Regions from separate parts of the Paeniglutamicibacter sulfureus genome, predicted to be linked through region 2. Evidence: riboswitches for the same ligand, from Rfam matches in the RefSeq annotation. Region 2 holds a riboswitch; each other region holds the start of a gene.
The links. A riboswitch is a leader RNA that binds a small molecule or an ion and turns the genes downstream of it on or off. The one in region 2 is predicted to bind S-adenosylmethionine.

Region 1 (6,336 bases), 560 kb from region 2:
CGAGCGATTCCTTGATCAGCGGTGAGCCGAGGCTGCCTTTGCGCACCGCCGCGACAATCCTGCGGGCGGGTTTCCCCTGGCCCGAGATGCGCAGTCGGGTCACATTCTCTGCGCTTCCCAGGGGCGCCAGGCGCGGCAGCAGTCCAACTCCAAGACCAGCTCCGACGAAGGCGATCTGGGTTTCCCACTCAACGGCCTCGTGGGCAATTCTCGGCGTGACTCCGACGGCCGTAAACGCCGCAGTGAACAGGGAATGATAGGTGGACCCCGGGGCTTCGGTGATCCAGGGCTCGCTCGCCAGCTCTTCGAGCGTTACCGTTGCGCGCGTTGCCAGCGGGTGGTCGGAGGGGAGGATCACGTCGAGGGGATCGTTGAGCAGCGTGGTCTGCTCGAAGCGCGGATCTTCCTCAACATGGGTCTGGGACTGCATGGCCACGATGACCGCCAGGTCGATTCGTTCGGCGACCAGCAGGTCGAAGCAACGTGCCGGATTCGCCTCGAGCACCTGGACGTCCACCGAGGGACGTGCCGTACGCAGGGTGGCGGCCAGCGGCGCGAGCAGCTGGGCAGCCGCGGTGGAAAAGCCGCCCAGCCCGAAGTGGGACTGTACCTGGTCGCCGGCCTGGAGCGCCGCGGCCCGCAGCCGCTCCCATTCCGTCATCAACACGTCGGAGCCCGTCACGAGGAACCTGCCGGTGGCCGTCAGGCGCACGCCCCGCCCTTCCTTCGCCAGCAGCTCCATGCCCAACACGCGCTGCAGCTCACGCAACTGTGCCGACACCGCTGAGGGCGAATATCCGGTGAGTTCCGCGGTTGCCCCGACGGTGCCGGTCCGGGCAAACACTCTGAGCGTGGTGAGTCGCGGATCGATCATGCACCTATTCTGCATCATTATCCCCAAAATCTTGCGCTTTTATTGCAGGGCATCGATCCATACCCTCGTGAGTAAGAAGTTTCCGGCATTTCGGTGACCTGGATCACCAACCGGGACCCCGGCCCGCATGCCCGCCCCATTCCCCCGAGGAGTAAACACATGTCTGCATCAGTGAACGTGCCCCTGTCTTCACGCGGCAAGCTCGCTTCGTCATTGCCTGCGGAGCAGCTGGCCGAGATCACCGAGTTGTTCGACTTCCGCCGCGAAGGCCATTCCCTTGACGCGCCCTTCTACACCGATCCGGCGATCTTCAAGATCGACATGCAGGCCATTTTCGGCGAACACTGGCTCTTTGCCGCGAGCGTCGCCGAGCTCCCGGAACCGGGCGACTATGTGACCGTCGACTACGGGCCCTACTCCCTGATCGTGCTGCGCAACGACGAGGGCGGCGTGAACGTCCTGCACAACGTGTGCCGCCACCGCGGCGCGCGCGTGTTGACCGAGTCCACCGGAACCACGGGGAACCTGGTGTGCGGCTACCACTCCTGGACCTACGCCCCCAGCGGAGACCTGATCCACGCTTCCGCACCCGGGGAAACGAAGTTCGACAAGGGCTGCTTCGGGCTCAAGCGCGCCCACAGCCGCGAATACGCCGGCCTGATCTTCGTCTGCATGGCCGAGGAACCGCCGGCCGACTTCGACGAAACTGCGAAGATCTTCGAGCCCTACCTGGCCCCGCACGACCTCTCGAAGGCAAAGGTCGCCTACCAGCAGAACATCATCGAGGAGGGCAACTGGAAGCTCGTCATGGAGAACAACCGGGAGTGCTACCACTGCGACGGGCACCCGGAACTGGCCTGTTCCCTGTTCCCCACCTGGGGTTTGACCGAGGGCCTGATCCCGCCGCACCTCGAGGAGGTGTGGGACCGCAACACCGAGGCGCAGGCCGCGCTCGAAGCCCGCTGCCGGCGCTACGGCATTCCCTACGAGGTCGTTGAGGAGCTAGACACCCGGGTGGCTGGCATCCGCATCTCGCGCGAGTCCCTCGACGGCGACGGCGAATCGTTCTCCCCCGACGGACACCGACTCTCCAAGAAGCTGCTCGGGGACCTGCGCGACTTCCGCCTCGGCCGCTGCTCGATGCACCTGCAACCCAACAGCTGGTTCCACTTCCTCGGCGACCATGTCATCACCTTCGCAGTGTTCCCCGTCAACGAGCACCAAACCCTGGTGCGCACCACCTGGCTGGTCGCCGACGATGCCGTGGAAGGCGACGACTACGACCTGGAGAAGCTCACGCACACCTGGAAGCAGACCAACCTGCAGGACAAGGAATTCGTCGAACTCTGCCAAAAGGGAGCCGGCAGCCCCGCCTACGAACCCGGCCCGTACATGAAAAGCGAATACCAGGTCGAGGCATTCATCAACTGGTACATCCAGCGCGTGCAGGAACACCTGTCGTGACCATGACCGCGACTGAGCCCACAATCATGGCCGAGACCACGACCATTACCGCGCCCCACCAGGAGCCACAGCGCATCCGCGGCCTGGAAATGCCGTGGAACCGCGTGCTGGGCAGCACCGAGGGACCGGCCAGTGCCGCGCGCGCCCTGGGCCCCTGGCACCCGCAGGAGTTCCTGGCCGAATGCGTCGAGATTGTTCCGGAAGTCGGTGGAATGCTGACCTTCGTGTTCCGCCGCGCAGACGGCGCGCCCCTCGCGTTCCGCCCGGGTCAATACGTGAACATCGCCTTCCCCGTGAACGGCGAGGGCGGGGACCCGATCGACCGCAGCTACTCCCTGTCCAGTTCGCCCACGAAACCGTGGACCTTCGACATCACGGTGAAGCGAGACCCGGCCGGCCGGGTCTCGCCGTGGGTGCACGAAAACGTCGGACCCGGCACGGTGCTCGAGATGCTCGGACCCGTCGGCGCCTTCCACCTGCCCGACGCCGACCGGCGGGCGCGCTACCTCCTGCTGGCCGCGGGCTCCGGCATCACCCCGATCATGTCCATGCTGCGGACCATCCACTCGCTGCCCGGACAGGCCGACGTGGTGGTGCTCTATCACGGTGCCGCACCCGGAGGCTTCGCCTTCCACCAGGAACTGGGCTACATCGCCACCGTGGATTCGCGCGTCACCGTCCACTTCTCCCTGGGCGACCGCAGCGCGCCCGCGGACTGGGAAGGCCTCACCGGACGGCTGTCCACCGCGATGCTGGATGAGGTGGCGCCAGATGCCAACGGACGCCAGGTCTACGCCTGCGGCCCCGAGGGCTACCTGAACAACGTGTCCGAACTGCTTGCCGCGGTCGGCGTCGACGACACCTCCATCCACATGGAATTCTTCTCCGGAGACTGCGAGACGACCCTGGAATACCAGACAGAGGTTGCCCTGGCGGAGGAGATTGCCGAGGAAATCGCGGAGGAAATCTCCGATTCGGCGGAGGACTACTACGAAAGCCAGCCTTCCGCCCTAGGCATGTACGAACCGGCCTACGACGACGAGGGCCCGCTGGAGGCCACGGGACTGCCGCTCCAGGCGGCCGATCCCGACTTTGCCGAACCAGACCCCGTCGATTCCGAGGTTCCGGCCGCCGAGGCAGAAACAGCGGAACCCTCCGCCCCCGACGTTTCGGCATTCGACACCGTCGGCACCGGAAGCCTCACCCTGTCCTTCATGCGCACCGGCATCAACGTGCGCATCGACCCCGAGGAGAAGATCCTCGGCATTGCCCAGCGAGCCGGAGTCAGGATCGGCGCCAACTGCCAGGAAGGCATGTGCGGCTCCTGCAAGATCGTGAAGCTTTCCGGTGATGTTGAGATGAACCACCAAGGCGGGATCCGCGCACGGGAGATCGAGGCCGGCAAGTTCCTGCCGTGTTGCTCGACCGCGCGGACCGATCTGGTGATCGACGCCTAGCCGGCTGGTTCCAGGAGGTGACCTCGGAAGCATGGATGGCGGGCATGGAGGTCATCGGCCCTCGCGGCGCAAGGCCAGGGGGTCGCCAAGGACGTTCCAGCCATGCCAACGTGGTTCATGTTGGAGGGCGGAATTTCCTAGTGTGCGGCGGCGGACAGGTGCCGCTGCAGCAGGCTGATGTCCACTTCGACGATCTGGCCATTGCGCAGCGGTTTGGTTCGCACGCCGCCCTGCAGCTCATCAACAGTCAGTCGGATCAATGTCCCGTGGGCCACGGCAATGATGTTCTTGCCCTCGTAACGCAGCACCAGCTCACTGAGGGCGGAAATCCCGCGCTTCACCACGTCTTCCTCGGGCTCTGCCGAGTGCAGCAGCAGGTCGATCTCCTCGCGGGGCAGGTCGCGGACCACACGGCCTTCGGCATTGCCGTAGTGGCGTTCCTGGAGACCGCCCAATTTTTCGGTCAGCGTCAACCCCAGGTCATGCCCGATGAGTTCCGCCGTTTCCGCTGCGCGGCCAAGCGTCGATGAGACCAGTACATCCCAGTGGCGGGTTGCCAGTTCCCGGCCCGCGCCACGCGCCTGCTCACGTCCCAGCTCATTGAGCGGAATATCCGTCTGACCCTGAAGTCGACCTTCGGCATTCCATGCCGTTTCACCGTGACGGACCAAAACCAAGGTTGCACTCATGGCCACAAGCCTAACCGGGCAGGAACGCCGCCGGGATCCGGTGCAGATCCTTCGATTCCCATCCCCCCGGACGCAACCTAAGCACATATTCTTTGGCTACAGGCAATTTTCTTGCCACAATGGATCCCAGACCCCCATCCCGAGCGGCCGAGAGATCTGGCTCTACGACGCCGCAGCAACCTTCCACACTCCGGTGGACAAGGTGCTACCGCCAGAAACGATGGAGAACGCACCAGCGATCTTGGGTGTCGATGCGCCCGCAGGGAAACCCCTCCCCGAGGGCACTTCGGCGCCGCATTCATCCGGGAGAAGCACCACCCGCCCCACCACAGGCGAGGACAGTCCGCACCCAGGGCTGCCCCAGCCGTATACGCAAGGAGTCAGCCACCCTCATGGCCGAACACCAATTTGGATTCCGCACGCGCGCGCTGCACGCCGGCGGCACCCCTGACGCCGAGCACGGCTCGCGCGCAGTTCCGATCTACCAGACCACGTCGTTTGTCTTCAAGGATTCCGACGACGCCGCGAACCTCTTTGCGCTGCAAAAGTACGGCAACATCTACTCCCGCATCGGCAACCCGACGGTGGCGGCATTCGAGGAGCGCATCGCCTCCCTCGAAGGCGGCATCGGCGCGGTGGCCACCGGCTCGGGCATGGCAGCCGAATTCATCACCTTCGCCGCACTTGCAGGCGCCGGGGACCACATCGTGGCCTCCTCCAAGCTCTACGGCGGCACCATCACCCAGCTCGACGTGACGCTGCGTCGCTTCGGGGTGTCGACGACCTTCATCGACTCCACGGATCCGGCCGAGTTCGCCGCCGCCATCCAGGAAAACACCAAGGCGGTCTACACCGAGGTCGTGGCCAACCCTTCCGGCGACGTCGCCGACCTCAGGGGCCTGGCCGAGGTCGCCCACGCCGCGGGCCTCCCGCTGGTTGTCGATTCGACCCTCACCCCTCCGTACCTGTTGCGCCCGATCGAGCACGGTGCCGACATCGTCATCCACTCCGCCACCAAGTTCCTCGGCGGCCACGGCACCACCCTCGGCGGCATCGTCGTGGAGGCCGGCACCTTCAACTGGGGCAATGGCAAGTTCCCCGCGATGACCGAGCCCGTGGCCTCCTACGGCAACGTCTCCTGGTGGGACAACTTCGGCGAGTACGGCTTCCTGACCAAGTTGCGCAGCGAGCAGCTGCGCGACATCGGACCGGCACTGCCGGCCCAGTCCGCGTTCCAGCTGCTGCAGGGCGTCGAGACCTTGCCCCAGCGCATGGACTCGCACCTGGCCAATGCCAAGGCCGTGGCCGCATGGCTGGAGGCCGACCCGCGCATTTCCTACGTGAACTACGCAGGCCTGCCCTCCCACCCGCACTACGAGCGTGCCCAGGAGCTGTTGCCCCTGGGCGTCGGCTCCGTGTTCAGCTTCGGCGTCAAGGGCGGCCGCGCCGCCGGCAGTGCCTTCATCGAGGCATTGCAGTTGGCCAGCCACCTGGCCAACGTCGGGGACGTGCGCACCCTGGTGCTGCACCCGGCTTCCACCACCCACCAGCAGCTCTCCGCCGACCAGCTGGTTGCGGCAGGCGTTCCCGAGGACCTGATCCGCTTCTCGGTGGGACTGGAAGACATCGATGACATCCTCTGGGACCTGGACCAGGCCCTGACCGCCTCGCAGCTGGTGGCCGACGCCCCGGCCGAGGAAGCCTACGACGGGGCAGCCTGCTCCATCGACGCCGCCCGCGCGGCCGCCGTGACGGGAGCCAAGTAATGAGCAACGCCGTGGATACCCGCACCTGGGAAGGCCCGAACGCGGCCGAACGCCTCGAGATCCTGCGCAACACGAAGTCGATCGCG
Region 2 (6,336 bases):
ACCACCCGATGCCGGGCATCGGCACGGCAGTGACCCGCACAGGGCTGTCCGACCCCGACATTCCTCCGCTGGCCGGGGCCCCCTACGGCGTTGTCGATGCCCTGGACTCCTACAGCGCCCAGGTCGCCTACCAGGCCTTTGCCGACCACGAACGCGGAACCCTGGCAGCGGGGCAGATCGCGGACCTGGTCTGGCTGGAGAGCGATCCACGCTCCATCGCGGAACACGACGTGGCCGGCGTGAAGGTCCTTGGCACCTGGCTTGCCGGCAAACCCACCCACCTGACGACACCCGAACCGGCATTGGACGGAATACGATGAATACCAAGATCTCGGCTCATGTTCCGGCATCCGGCAGCATACACGGCGCCCGTCCCACTGAGCTCAAGCGGGTCCTGGGCATACCTTTCCTGGTGCTCTTCGGACTGACGTACATGGCGCCGGTCACGGTGTTCACCACCTACGGCGTGGTGACCGGGGTGACCAACGGACATCTGCCGGCCGCTTATATCGTGGGACTGGTGACCATGCTGTTCACGGCCTTCAGCTACGCCCAGATGTCCCGGGCGGTGCCGCAGGCCGGATCCGCCTACGCCTACACCCAGCAGGCCTTCGGCGGAACTGTCGGTTTTGCCACGGGCTGGACGCTGATGCTCGACTACTTGTTCATCCCGATGATCAATTTTCTGCTCATCGGCATCTATCTCAACACGCAGTTCCCTGCGGTCCCCGCCTGGGCGTTCTCGCTGGTGTCCCTCGTGCTGGTGCTGGGCCTGAACATCATCGGCATCAAGTTCATCGGCCGGCTCAGCGCCACGGTGGTCGCCTCCTCGGTGCTCATGATCGGCATCTTCGTGGCGCTGGTGCTCAACCAGGTCATCAACGCCGATGCCCCAAGCCTGTTGGCACCGTTCTCCTTTGGCGCCGACGGCCTGGGCCCGATCTTCTCCGGCGCTGCCATCCTCTCGCTCTCGTTCCTGGGATTCGATGCTATTTCGACCTTGTCGGAGGATGCGAGGAATCCCGGCAAGACGATTCCCGCCGCGATCGTGCTCACCACCTTGGCCGGCGGCCTGATCTTCATCGTCGTTGGCTGGGCCGGGGCATTGATCCACCCGGACCACACCACCTTCACCGATCCGGATGCCGCGGGCGTCGAGCTCATGGCAGGGGTCGGCGGTTCGGTGCTCACCGCGATCTTTGTGGCGGTCTACGTTGTGGGGTCATTTGGTTCGGCCATGGCCTCGCAGGCCAGCGTGACCCGAATCCTGTACTCCATGGGTCGTGACGGATTGCTGCCGCGCCGCATGGGCATGCTCAATCGCCGTTTTTCCACCCCCGTCTATGCCACCCTCGTGGTCTCCGCGGTGTCGCTGACCTACCTCTTCGTCAGCTTGGAGACTGCGGCCTCGGTGGTCAGCTTCGGGGCCCTGGTTGCGTTCTCCATGGTGAACCTTTCGGTCATCAAGACCTTCTTCATGGATGCTAAGGCGCGCGGTGCCCGTTCGGTGTTGCTCTACCTGCTCATGCCCCTGGTGGGATTCGCGCTGACCATTTGGTTGTGGACCTCGCTCTCCGGCGTCAGTCTTGTGGTGGGACTGATGTGGTTCGCCGCGGGAATCGGCTTTTTGGCCATCCGCACCAAGGGCTTCCGCACCACCCCGCCGAAGCTTTCCTTCGAGGACTGACGCCGATCCTGAATTGCCGCCCCCACGACGTTTCGGCGCCGTGCGGGCGGCATCGCCGGTTGCAGAACGGGACTTTCTAGTCCAGACGCCGGTCCTGCCAACTGCGCATGGTCCACCGCGATCTTGCTACCGCATCCAGCGTCACCACTCCGGTGTTGGCCAGTGGCAGCGGGCTCAGCAGGCCGGGGTCGAAGTTGGTGCTTCGGGAGGCAAGCCATGTCACCAGCATTGCGGCATGGCTGACCACGACCAGCTTTCCGGTCCCAGCTGCGCGCGCCTGTTCGATGACCGAGTTGAATCGATCCAGTGCCGTGTGCGCATCCTCGCCGCCAGCAACCTTGGCGGCAAGGTCGCCGGAAAGCCACCGGAAAAACACGTCGCGGTAGGCAAGTTGGGCCTCGGGGTCGTTGCGCATCTCCAGGTCACCGGCGGAGATTTCGCTCAGCCCCACGTGCTCGGCAAGGACAAGTCCGCGGGAATCGGCCAAGGGCGTTGCGGTCATCTTGGCGCGCAGCAACGGCGAGGAGAAGACCGCGTCCACATCCTCGGCACCGAGCCTCCGGACGAGTTCCCGTGCCTGGGCCAGGCCGGTCTCGTCCAGCGGCGCGCCGGGGGCCGCGGTGTCCAGGGCCTGGGCCACATTGGAGGCTGTCTGCCCGTGGCGGATCAAGATGAGTCTCATTCACTCACTCTAAAACGTCACCGGGCGTTTGGTAGGATGAAATTAGCTTCACGAGATACGCGTCAGCTTTGGGCTCCGACCCGGCGCGACACCAACCCCATGCTTCAAGGGTGGTTCGGATGACGAAGCGGTCCTGGCAGCAGCCGCTGCCTTGGGGACAAGAGCACACGAAAGGCGCCACCACCTTGCGCAATGAGTCACGTTCCATCGACACCTGTACCTCGTTCCACTCCGGACACCGCACCAATCCCCGGGCGATCAGGAGCCTCATGGCCCGCCCCACGCTTTGGGCGCCCGCTGACATCGAGGTCGCGATGTCCCTGACCCAGGGCCTGACACTGCATGTCTTTGCCGGAGGCACCCACCACCAGGTGTTCGCCCACGACCTGCCGGTCATTGTGCAGCTGCTGCGCATTGCGCCGCAGCCGGCTCCGGGGATTTCACTTGGGCGGGTGAATTTCCACAGCAACGCGATTGCGCTTCCCGCCGATCCGCGCCACAGTGCCGGGCTGCGCTACTTTTCCTTCAGCACCGAACCGCTCTCTGCATGTACCTTCGAGCGCGATGAGGAATTGGCCCGCGACTTCGAGTCCCTGACGGGCAACCTGCAACTTTCCTAGGATTCCGGGCGGCTGAGACGGCCGTGGACCCAAAGTTGGCGGTCGCAGTCCACCGGTGCTTGGCGGGCCACCCCTTTTTCGGTGGTTTAGAACGGGCTATTGCTTCAGCTCTTCGACAATGCTGTTTCCCGTTTCCGGTCGGGATTCCCATGCCCACGATTCATGGAAACGTACCCGACCGTCGTCAAGGACCTCGATGACCGATTCACAAACTCCGGTTGAGGTTTCCTTGTTAGCGCCAAGGTGAACGTAGCGAAAGTTCAATTTATCCGCATTGCGAGTGCCGACGAGATAGCCTCGGACGACTGCACCACCGGAGTACTCTGCCCAAACCACTTCGTGATCTTGGTGGTAGGTAAATGTGGTGGATTGCCCTACTTCTCCTGTTGCAGAATTCTCAACGCCGCAGAATACTCGGCCGTCCAAGGACACGGTGTCTGCCTGAGGTGCAGTTTCGGTGCTCATGCTCCGAACAATAGCAACGCATTGCACGGGAGAGTCCAAGGCTTGTCTCAATGTGACGGTTCGACGTGTTCCTAGGCGGGGCTGGGCATTAGGCCTTGCACGGCAACGATTGTCCATTGCGTCCGGAAAGAGAAAGCATTAGCGGAAAATCGGGTCGGCCGCGTACTGCGCCAGCGCTTCCTTGTTCCCCGGGCTAAGTCGAAGCAATCGCTGCTCGTCAACGGAGAAGAATGCCAGGGTGGTTGCAGCACGAACGCACACCCCGCCGTCCACCGGATCGTGGAACTCGTAGCTGATGTCGAAACTCGCGGCCTTGATGGTGCTGATCCACAAATCCACGTGCGCCGGGACGTTGCGGTAGTCCAACGGTTTGAGGTAGCGCACGCGGTGCTCGACGACCAGGATCTGCGTGTTTTCCGGGACCGTGGAGAACAGGTCGACCTGCGGCATGATGCCGGGCTTTCCGGTGCCGCCGGGCACCCCGAAGCCGGCGATGCGCGCCTCTTCCATCATGCGGACCAGGTTTACGTTGTTGATGTGTCCGTAGGCATCCATGTCTCCCCAGCGCATGGGGACCTCGACGCGGATCTTGTGTCCGGACATTCAGTCGATCCTTGCCGGATCGTCGGGGCTGATGATGCCCAGGCCCTCCAGCTTCTCGGCGATGCGCGACCCGTCTGGCTCGTAGACCCAGGGCACTCCGGGGGTGGAATTCAGGATCCCCTGGCTGCGCCCACCGGCCAGCACCGCCTCGGAGGGGGTCAGCTGGCGAATGACGATGGCCTCGACATGGCGGGGATAGCGGCGGGCGAATTCGGCGTAGAGATAGGGGTCGTGTTGGCCGTCGTCGCCGATCAGCAGCCACTTCATGTTCGGGAATTCGGCGGCGAGGCGGCGCAACTGGTCGGCCTTGTGCTGCATGCCCGAACGGAACCAGCCGCGCTCGGTGGCTCCCCAGTCGGTCAGCAACAACGGGCCCTGCGGGTAGAGGTTGCGTGAGAGGAATCGGGTGAGGGTCTGGGCGACGTTCCAGGCACCGGTGGAGAGATAGAAGGTGGGGGCTCCGGGCTTGTCTCGCATCAGCCGCTCCATCATCACCGGCATCCCCGGTGTGGCCAGGCGGGCGTGCTCGGAGAGCACGAACGAGTTCCACGCCGCCAGCAGCGGGCGCGGCAGCGCGGTGACCACCACGGTGTCGTCCACGTCCGAGAGCACCCCGAACTCCTGCTTCCCGTCAACGACCACAATCGGCGCGGTGACGGTGGGCCCACCCTCGACGTGCAGGCTGATCTCGTTCCAGCCGGGTTCCAGCGAGGCGGCCACGCGGACATCGACCACTCCCCCGCGGTCTGCCTGCACCTTGAAGCGTTCGCCGTTGATGTGGGCCTCGATCTCGCCGTGGGGCAGGATCGGTGACATGAAGTTACGCCAGCCCCGCACGCCGTCCGTGATGACCTTCGCGAGGTGGCGCCCGTCTTCGAAGGCGCCGGGCTTGGCCAGCAGCACCCGGGCGAAGATGCGCACCCAGCCGTTCTCCGGATCCGACAAGCCGTATCCAGTGTAGGGCAGCACCGTAGGGATCAGCCCGCGTTCGCGGGCGCTCTCTGCGCGAAGCTCGTAAAGGCGATCCTCGAAGCGTGCTGCGATGTGCCGGGCGCGTTCTGATCCTGTTTCCTTGACCATGATCCCCAGTCTTTCATGAGCTGGTGGCATGCGGTGGATCGAAAGGATGACGCGCCGCCATGGCATGAAATAAGGCGGCAATCCTCGACACACTGGTATTTATTCATACTTCATAGAAGTGTGGGGGCATGATGTTCAACCATGATGCAGACCAGCCCGTGCTAACGCTGACAGATGAGGAGTCTTGGGGCCTACTCGGAAGGACCAGCCACGGCCGGCTGGCAACCGCCGTGGGCAACACCATCGATATCTTCCCGGTGAACTTCGGTCTGTTGGACAAGACCATCTATCTCCGCACCGGGCCGGGCGAAAAACTTGCGGCCCTCACGGTACACGATGCGGTCGCGTTCGAAGCCGACGGCATCCTCTCCGACGAAGCGTGGTCGGTGGTCGTGCACGGCCAGGCACACCACTTGCAAACCAGCAAGGAAATCGAAGTGGCCCGCAGCTCCGGGGTATCCCCTTGGATCCCCACTCAAAAGGAATCATGGGTGAAGATCGAGGTCACCGGCATCTCGGGGCGCCACTTCGTCCTTGGGGCACAGCCCGAGGCAGACTAGGTACTGCAGTCGCGTTATTTTCGGCGTTGTCGGCGGTTCAATGGGAATTAATTGGATATCGCCGTTTGCGGCCCCACACCCGCGGGGACGGACGGCTGGTGATCAGACCTTGACGGCGTTGACCTTAATCATGCGTTTGAGAAGGTCGGCTGCTACGCTCACCGCAATGGTGGCCGGATCCTTACCCACGACCTCAGGATCTCCGATGGGGCAGTCGATCCTCCCAATCACAGCTTCCTCATGTCCGCTTTGCGCAAGATTCTTGCGGAATCGCTGCCATTTGGCGTTGGACCCGATCAGGCCGATCGAGCCAAGATTCGGATGCCGCAACGCAGCATCGCATAGGTGGAAATCCTCGGCGTGGTCATGGGTCATGATCAGCACGTGTGTTCCACCAGGCAACCGACTGAGCACTTCTTCGCCAATGACGGCCAGTTTCGGATGAATCCGCGCCACTGCCGGTTCAAGTGCGTTCAGCCCCTGTAGGTTTTCCTCGCGGGAATCGCTCAAATACAGTTCAATGTCCTGCCGAGAAAGAATGCGGGCAAGTTCAAGACCCACATTGCCAGCGCCAAAGATCGCCACCGTCGGGGGTACGGCCATCGGTTCAAGCAAGATCGTCACTTCTCCTCCACAGCA
Region 3 (6,336 bases), 550 kb from region 2:
GACGCGGCCCTTGGTCAGGTGGTCAAGGGTCGCCAGGCGGCGGGCGAAGGGGTAGGGGTGCTCGTAGGACGTCCCGGCGGTGACGCCGAAGCCGAGGTTCTCGGTCACCGAGGCCATGGCCGAAACCAGCATGAAGGGGTCGTTGACCGGGACCTGGGTGCCGGCGCGCAGCGGCACCTCGTTGGAGCCGCCGAAGACGTCGTAGGTGCCCAGCACGTCGGCGATGAAGATGCCGTCGAACTTGCCCTTTTCCAGGGTCTTGGCCAGGTCGGTCCAGTAGGACAGGTCCTTATAGCGGGCCGACTGGTCCTTGGGGTGCTTCCACAGACCCGGGGACTGGTGTCCCACGCAGTTCATGTCGAAGGCGTTGAAACGGATGTGGCGGGGGGCGGGTGTCTGGCTCATGTTTGTCCTTCGCGAGGTGGTGGGAGTTTGCGGATCCGATGGTGCGCGGATCAAGTCAGTGGTTCGGTGGCGGTTGGCGGTTTTAGGGGAGGCCGGTTGCCGGTATTGCACCCACGTCGCCGATGGCGTTGAGCTGCTGGGGTGCCGTTCCATTGACCTCGTAGTCGCCGATGATGCGCGCCTTGTAGATCGCCGGGTTGTGGGTGGCAACGGTGCGCGCGTTGCGCCAGTGCCGGTCCAGGTTGCAGCCCTTGGCGGTTGCCGAGGCGCCCAGTCCGTCAAATAGCTTGGTCGCCGCCGAGAGAACCAGCGGCTGGACCACGGCTTGCGCCCGATCCGCGGCGAGTTCACACACCGCAAACCGCTCTGCCGGGCTCAGGGAGGCATCGGCAAGCGCGATCTCGATCTCCGCCACGGCGGCCAGGACGATGGAGTCGACGGCGAACGCGGTGCCCGAGATCTCGCCGACCAATTGGAGCACCTGGGGTTCCTCGCGCACCGGAACGCCCGTTCCGGTGCTGAAGCTTCGAGTGCGGGCCTGGACCGACGAGCGCACGTCATTGAGAACCGCTCGCGTGATTCCGGCTTGGACCCCCAGGAGCACCAGCTGGAAGATGGCGGATTCAGGGTCGTTGACCTGCTGTTCGTCGGGCAGGATCGTGTCCACCGGGACGTTCTCGAACGTGGTCGAGCCGGTGCCGGTGAGCTGCTGCCCGAATCCGTCCCAGTCGTCAAAGATCTTGACCCCGGAATGCTGCGTGGAGACCACCGCGATCTGGCGGCCGGCGCGGGCCGGATGCGCCACGGCGACGGCGACCCAATCGGCGTAGATCGTGCCGGTGCAATAGTATTTCTCGCCATTGAGGATCCAGCGTTCGCCCTGCCTGGCAATGGTCGTGTTGAGCGTGCCCAACCGGTTCCCGCCGCGCTCGGTGTAGGCGTTGCCGACGATCTGGCCGGCAACAATGCGCTCGATCCAGCGGTGCCGCAAGGCATCGTCCTCAAGCAACAGCACGGATTCGACGAAGCCGATGTGTGAGCGCCACAGGTGCGCCACCTGTGAATCCGCCTCGGCGAGTTCGATCAAGAGGCGGAACAAGTCGGACACGCTTGCCCCATAGCCACCTGCTGCCACCGGGATGCGCAATGCCCCGAATCGCACCCGGTTCAGCCACCCGACAGGTTCAAAGGGGAGGGTCCGGTTGGCATCGCGCTCGCCGGCCCCGACTGCGATCTTGGCGAAGACCGGGCGGAAAATCGCGGCCAACTCGTCATAGTGACCGTTCAGTGGAACGCCCGGCGTGAGTTTGAGCAGGTGTCGGGCGGGGGTGTCGCTGGTGAAGGCGTCGAGGTTGACGGCGCCAAAGATGTTCGGGTCCGCCTCGACGGCGTGCGCTAGTGCAAATGAATCGATAGCCATGAATTCTCTCCATCGGTCCTGGCGTGAGCACCTACCGCCCAATTAAGGGGAAGGGGTTGCTGCGGCGTCATGGAGCCAGATCTCTCGGCCGCTCTGGATGGTTGTTGGACATATTTCTACACGCCCCGGCGAAGCGGAGACAACCCGGTTCGTCACAAATGGCACGTGCGTCACAGGGCACAGCGGGCTTCCTGGCCCGCCGCGGCATCGGCTCGGTAGCGACCCAACGCCGATCCGACAACCATTCCTTCGACGAGACACCAGCCTTGGCGCGGAGGTCAGGCGACCCGGGGCCCCAGGTTCAGCCGGCCCGCCCGACAGCGGGTTCACGCGGCTGGACGCGTGATACGCGGGCCGGGAAGGCGGTCCCCCGCCGGCACTTTGGCGCTCGTGGAAAAAAGATGAAAATTCCCTATTTCATCAAATTTCATTCGATGGATTGCCGATTCTTTCCGACTTGTCGAACGTTCCGTCACATTACGGCCAGCTTGCCTCCATGACGCCGGATCGACTTTGATGAAGGTAACAACCCATCCCGAGCGGCCGAGAGATCTGGCTCCATGACGCCGCAGCAACCACCTCGACCGAGGCCGGTGCTACCGCCAGGAACGATGGAGAGAACATGACTTCCACGCTTGACCACCCCACGCTTTCCCTACCGGCACGCGGCTCCAACCCGGCGCTTCGCGTGACGTTCAAAGGCGTTGGACGCAGCTTCGACGGTCGCAAAGTGTTGGGTGATGTCGACCTCGAGATCGCGGGCGGCGAAGTCGTGGCAATCCTTGGCCCTAGCGGTTGCGGCAAGTCCACGTTGCTTCGCTCGGTCTCCGGACTGGACCGACCCTCCACGGGCCAGGTCCTGATCGACGGCACCGCCGTCAACGGCCTGGACGCCCGATGCGCCGTGGCTTTCCAGGAACCGCGCTTGCTGCCGTGGCAATCCGTTGAAAAGAACGTGGCTTTGGGGCTTCCCCAGGGTACAGACCGTTCCATTGGCGCCAGCCGCGTAGCCGAACTCCTGGAACTCGTCGAGTTGGATGCCCACAGCACCTTACGGCCGCGGGAAATTTCCGGCGGCATGGCCCAGCGCACCTCGCTTGCACGGGCACTGGCCCGACGCCCCGGAGTCCTGCTGCTGGATGAACCATTCGGCGCGCTGGATGCACTAACACGCCTGAAAATGCAAGACCTGCTGCTGGACATCCACGGCGCCTACCCGACGACCGTCTTGCTGGTCACCCACGACGTCGACGAGGCGCTCCAGTTGGCAGACCGCATCGTGGTGTTGGGTCGCCCGAACGGCGCCACCTCCGCCACCGTCACCCAGGTCCTCACGGTCCCCGGCGCACGTCCGCGCCACCGGAGCGATGAAGCCCTGGGCCGAATGCGCAGCTCGCTGCTGGCGTCGCTCGGCGTTGACGCGCACCGCCACTAGCACCGGCCCCCAATCACTTCCACTCCACTCGCTTCTTAGAACCAGCGCCGCACTGGCGTGCGGTCGAACACTCAAGGAAACCACTCATGAACCGCAAATTCTTCTCGCGTCGCGCGCTCATCGCCACCACCGCGCTGGCAACTGCCACCGCACTGCTGACCGGTTGCGCCGGCGAAGGCTCCGGCGGCGCCAGCGCCAACGAAGCCACGACGCTCAACATCGACTTCGCCACCTACAACCCGTTGAGCTTGGTGCTCAAGGAAAAGGGCTGGCTGGAAGCATCGCTGAAGGACCAGGGCGTCACCGTGAACTGGGTGCAGTCGGCCGGTTCCAACAAGGCCAACGAAGCGCTCCGCGCGGGCGCCATCGACGTGGGATCGACCGCGGGCTCCGCCGCCCTGCTGGCCCGCTCCAATGGTTCACCGATCAAGACCATCGACATCTACTCGCAGCCCGAGTGGGCTGCCCTTGTGGTCGCCAAGGACTCCCCCCTCAAGGAGGTCTCCGACCTGAAGGGCAAGTCCGTGGCTGCCACCAAGGGAACCGATCCTTACTTCTTCTTGCTGCAGGCCCTGGAACAGGCAGGGCTTGGTCCCGACGACGTGACGGTGGAAAACCTCCAGCACGCCGATGGGCGCGCTGCCTTGGAAAATGGCTCCGTGGACGCCTGGAGTGGACTGGACCCGATCATGGCTGGCGCCGAGGAAAACGGCGCCACGCTGATCTACCGCAACCTGGACTTCAACACCTACGGCGCGCTGAATGCGACCGAATCCTTCCTCAAGGATTCCCCGGAAGTCGCACAGGCCGTGGTGGATTCCTACGAAAAGGCCCGTGAGTGGGCTGCGGACAACCAGCAGGAAACCGCGACCATCCTGGCCGACGTGGCCGGGCTGGAAACGCCGGTTGCCGAAAAGGTGATCCTCGAGCGTTCCAACCTCGATGTTTCGGCGGTACCCGGTGAAAAGCTGATCGACGTCCTCACCGTCGTCGGGCCGATCTTCGTTCAAACCCACGACGTCACGGACCAGGCCGCCGTAGATGCCGCACTCAGCACCCTGATTGACGACTCGTTCGCCAAGAAGGCCGATTCATCCAAGGTCAAGGCCTCCTAATGTCCGCTGACCTGTCCCTGGACACCAGCGAATCGACCAACGGCAACGGCGCGTCCACGCCCGGGGGCCCGCTGCTGGCATCCCGGCTGGGCCGCATCGGCCTGGGTACGTTGGTGCCGCTGTTCATTCTCGCCCTGTGGCAGGGTGCGACCTCGTTCGGGTGGGTCACCCCGGCCCAGTTGCCTTCGCCGGCCTCGGTGTTTTCCGCCGCGGTGGATCTTCTCGGTCGCGGAGAACTGGGCAACCACATTGGCATCTCAACCCAGCGCGTCCTGGTCGGCTTTGCCATCGGCGCGGTGCTGGGCCTGGCCATCGGCGCCCTGGTCGGCTTGTCGCGCATAGCCGACGCTTTGCTGGCGCCGACCATCGGGGCATTTCGCGCGGTGCCATCCCTGGCCTGGGTCCCGCTGTTGATCCTGTGGATGAAGATCGGTGAGGACTCCAAGGTCACCCTGATCGTCATTGGTGCGTTTTTCCCCGTATTCACCACCGTGTACCTGGCCCTGCGCCACGTGGACAAGAACTTGATCGAGGCCGGCCGCGCTTTCGGACTCAAGGGCGTCAAGCTGTTGACGACCATCCAGCTTCCCGCGGTGGTTCCGGCAATATTTTCCGGCCTCCGGCTGGCCCTGGCCCAGGCCTGGCTGTTCCTGGTGGCCGCCGAATTAATCGCATCCTCCATGGGCCTGGGGTTCCTGCTGCTTGATTCCCAAAACAACGGGCGCATCGATCGACTGATCCTCGCCATCATCCTGCTGGCCGTGCTGGGCAAGACCACTGACGCGTTGGTGGGCTTGGCCGAACGCTGGGCCGTCAAACGCTGGGCCTGACCCGGCAAACCTGCCCAAGAACCACCGAAGAAAAGCATCCCGAGCGGCCAAGAGAACCGGCTCCGTGACGACGCAGCAACCACATATGCGGTGGAGTGCCAACGCCAGGACCGATGGAGAAGACAATGACTGAAACCCTGAACACGACCGCCCCCGGCATCGCCAACGAGGCCACCTGGAGCGAAGCCGAACGCCTGGCCTTCTGGGACGCCGCGGCGCGGCGTCTGAGCTGGTCCGACCAATGGCACACCGTCCACAGCAGCACCGGCGTGGACCCGGAGGCGCGGCGTGGACCCGAGTTGCGCTGGTTCGAGGGCGGCAAGCTCAACGCCGCCTACAACTGCGTGGACCGCCATGTGGAAGCCGGTCGCGGCGACAAGGTGGCCCTGCACTTCGAGGGCGAGCCCGGCGACACCACCACCGTCACGTACAAGGACCTGCAGGACCGTGTTTCCCAGGCCGCCAATGCGCTGGTCGCCTTGGGCATCACCAAGGGCGACCGCGTGGTCATCTACCTGCCGGTGTTGGTGGAAACCATCGTCATCACCCTGGCCTGCGCGCGCATCGGCGCGGTGCACTCGCTGGTCTTCGGCGGCTTCTCCGCCGAAGCCCTGAAGTTCCGCGTCGAGGACACCGCCGCCAAGCTCCTGGTCACCACCGACGGCCAGTTCCGCCGCGGCACATCGGTCCCGGTCAAGGCGCACGCCGACGAGGCCGTCTCCGGCGAAAACTCGATCGAGCACGTCCTGGTCATCAACCGCACCGGGCACACCGACATCAACTGGGTGCAGGGCAGGGACGTGTGGTGGCACGAGACGGTTGACACCGCGAGCACCGTACACACCCCCGAGGCCTTCGACGCCGAAACGCCCTTGTTCATCATGTACACCTCCGGCACCACCGGCCAGCCCAAGGGCCTGGTCCACACCACCGGCGGCTACCTGACCCAGGCCTCGTGGAGCCACGAGTTCCTCTTCTCGAACCCGGATCCGGCTAAGCGCGAGAACGACGTCCACTGGTGCACCGCCGACCTGGCCTGGGTCACCGCGCACACCTATGAGATCTACGGACCGCTGTCCAACGGCGTCACCCAGGTCATCTACGAGGGCGTGCCCAATGCCCCCCACCCGG

Region 1: another riboswitch for S-adenosylmethionine. It lies ahead of ABD687_RS15130 (O-acetylhomoserine aminocarboxypropyltransferase/cysteine synthase family protein); the one in region 2 lies ahead of ABD687_RS17535 (hypothetical protein).
Region 3: another riboswitch for S-adenosylmethionine. It lies ahead of ABD687_RS15175 (ABC transporter ATP-binding protein); the one in region 2 lies ahead of ABD687_RS17535 (hypothetical protein).

What each region holds. Positions count from the first base shown of each region.
Region 1 covers NZ_BAAAWO010000001.1:3,311,636-3,317,971, reverse strand. Annotated here, with positions in the region: gene ABD687_RS15150 (LysR family transcriptional regulator) at 1-874, opposite strand, end outside; gene ABD687_RS15145 (aromatic ring-hydroxylating oxygenase subunit alpha) at 1,034-2,338, shown strand; gene ABD687_RS15140 (ferredoxin reductase) at 2,365-3,795, shown strand; gene ABD687_RS15135 (histidine phosphatase family protein) at 3,933-4,484, opposite strand; SAM riboswitch class I at 4,616-4,711, shown strand; gene ABD687_RS15130 (O-acetylhomoserine aminocarboxypropyltransferase/cysteine synthase family protein) at 4,877-6,250, shown strand; gene ABD687_RS15125 (CoA-binding protein) at 6,250-6,336, shown strand, end outside.
Region 2 covers NZ_BAAAWO010000001.1:3,869,365-3,875,700, reverse strand. Annotated here, with positions in the region: gene ABD687_RS17550 (amidohydrolase) at 1-320, shown strand, start outside; gene ABD687_RS17545 (APC family permease) at 317-1,687, shown strand; gene ABD687_RS17540 (histidine phosphatase family protein) at 1,764-2,369, opposite strand; SAM riboswitch class IV at 2,416-2,539, shown strand; gene ABD687_RS17535 (hypothetical protein) at 2,555-2,989, shown strand; gene ABD687_RS17530 (avidin-fold protein) at 3,086-3,454, opposite strand; gene ABD687_RS17525 (acyl-CoA thioesterase) at 3,593-4,057, opposite strand; gene ABD687_RS17520 (App1 family protein phosphatidate phosphatase) at 4,058-5,137, opposite strand; gene ABD687_RS17515 (pyridoxamine 5'-phosphate oxidase family protein) at 5,266-5,697, shown strand; gene xdhC (xanthine dehydrogenase accessory protein XdhC) at 5,800-6,336, opposite strand, start outside.
Region 3 covers NZ_BAAAWO010000001.1:3,319,808-3,326,143, reverse strand. Annotated here, with positions in the region: gene ABD687_RS15185 (LLM class flavin-dependent oxidoreductase) at 1-405, opposite strand, end outside; gene ABD687_RS15180 (acyl-CoA dehydrogenase family protein) at 488-1,825, opposite strand; SAM riboswitch class I at 1,832-1,929, opposite strand; SAM riboswitch class I at 2,353-2,443, shown strand; gene ABD687_RS15175 (ABC transporter ATP-binding protein) at 2,448-3,260, shown strand; gene ABD687_RS15170 (aliphatic sulfonate ABC transporter substrate-binding protein) at 3,347-4,375, shown strand; gene ABD687_RS15165 (ABC transporter permease) at 4,375-5,205, shown strand; gene acs (acetate--CoA ligase) at 5,331-6,336, shown strand, end outside.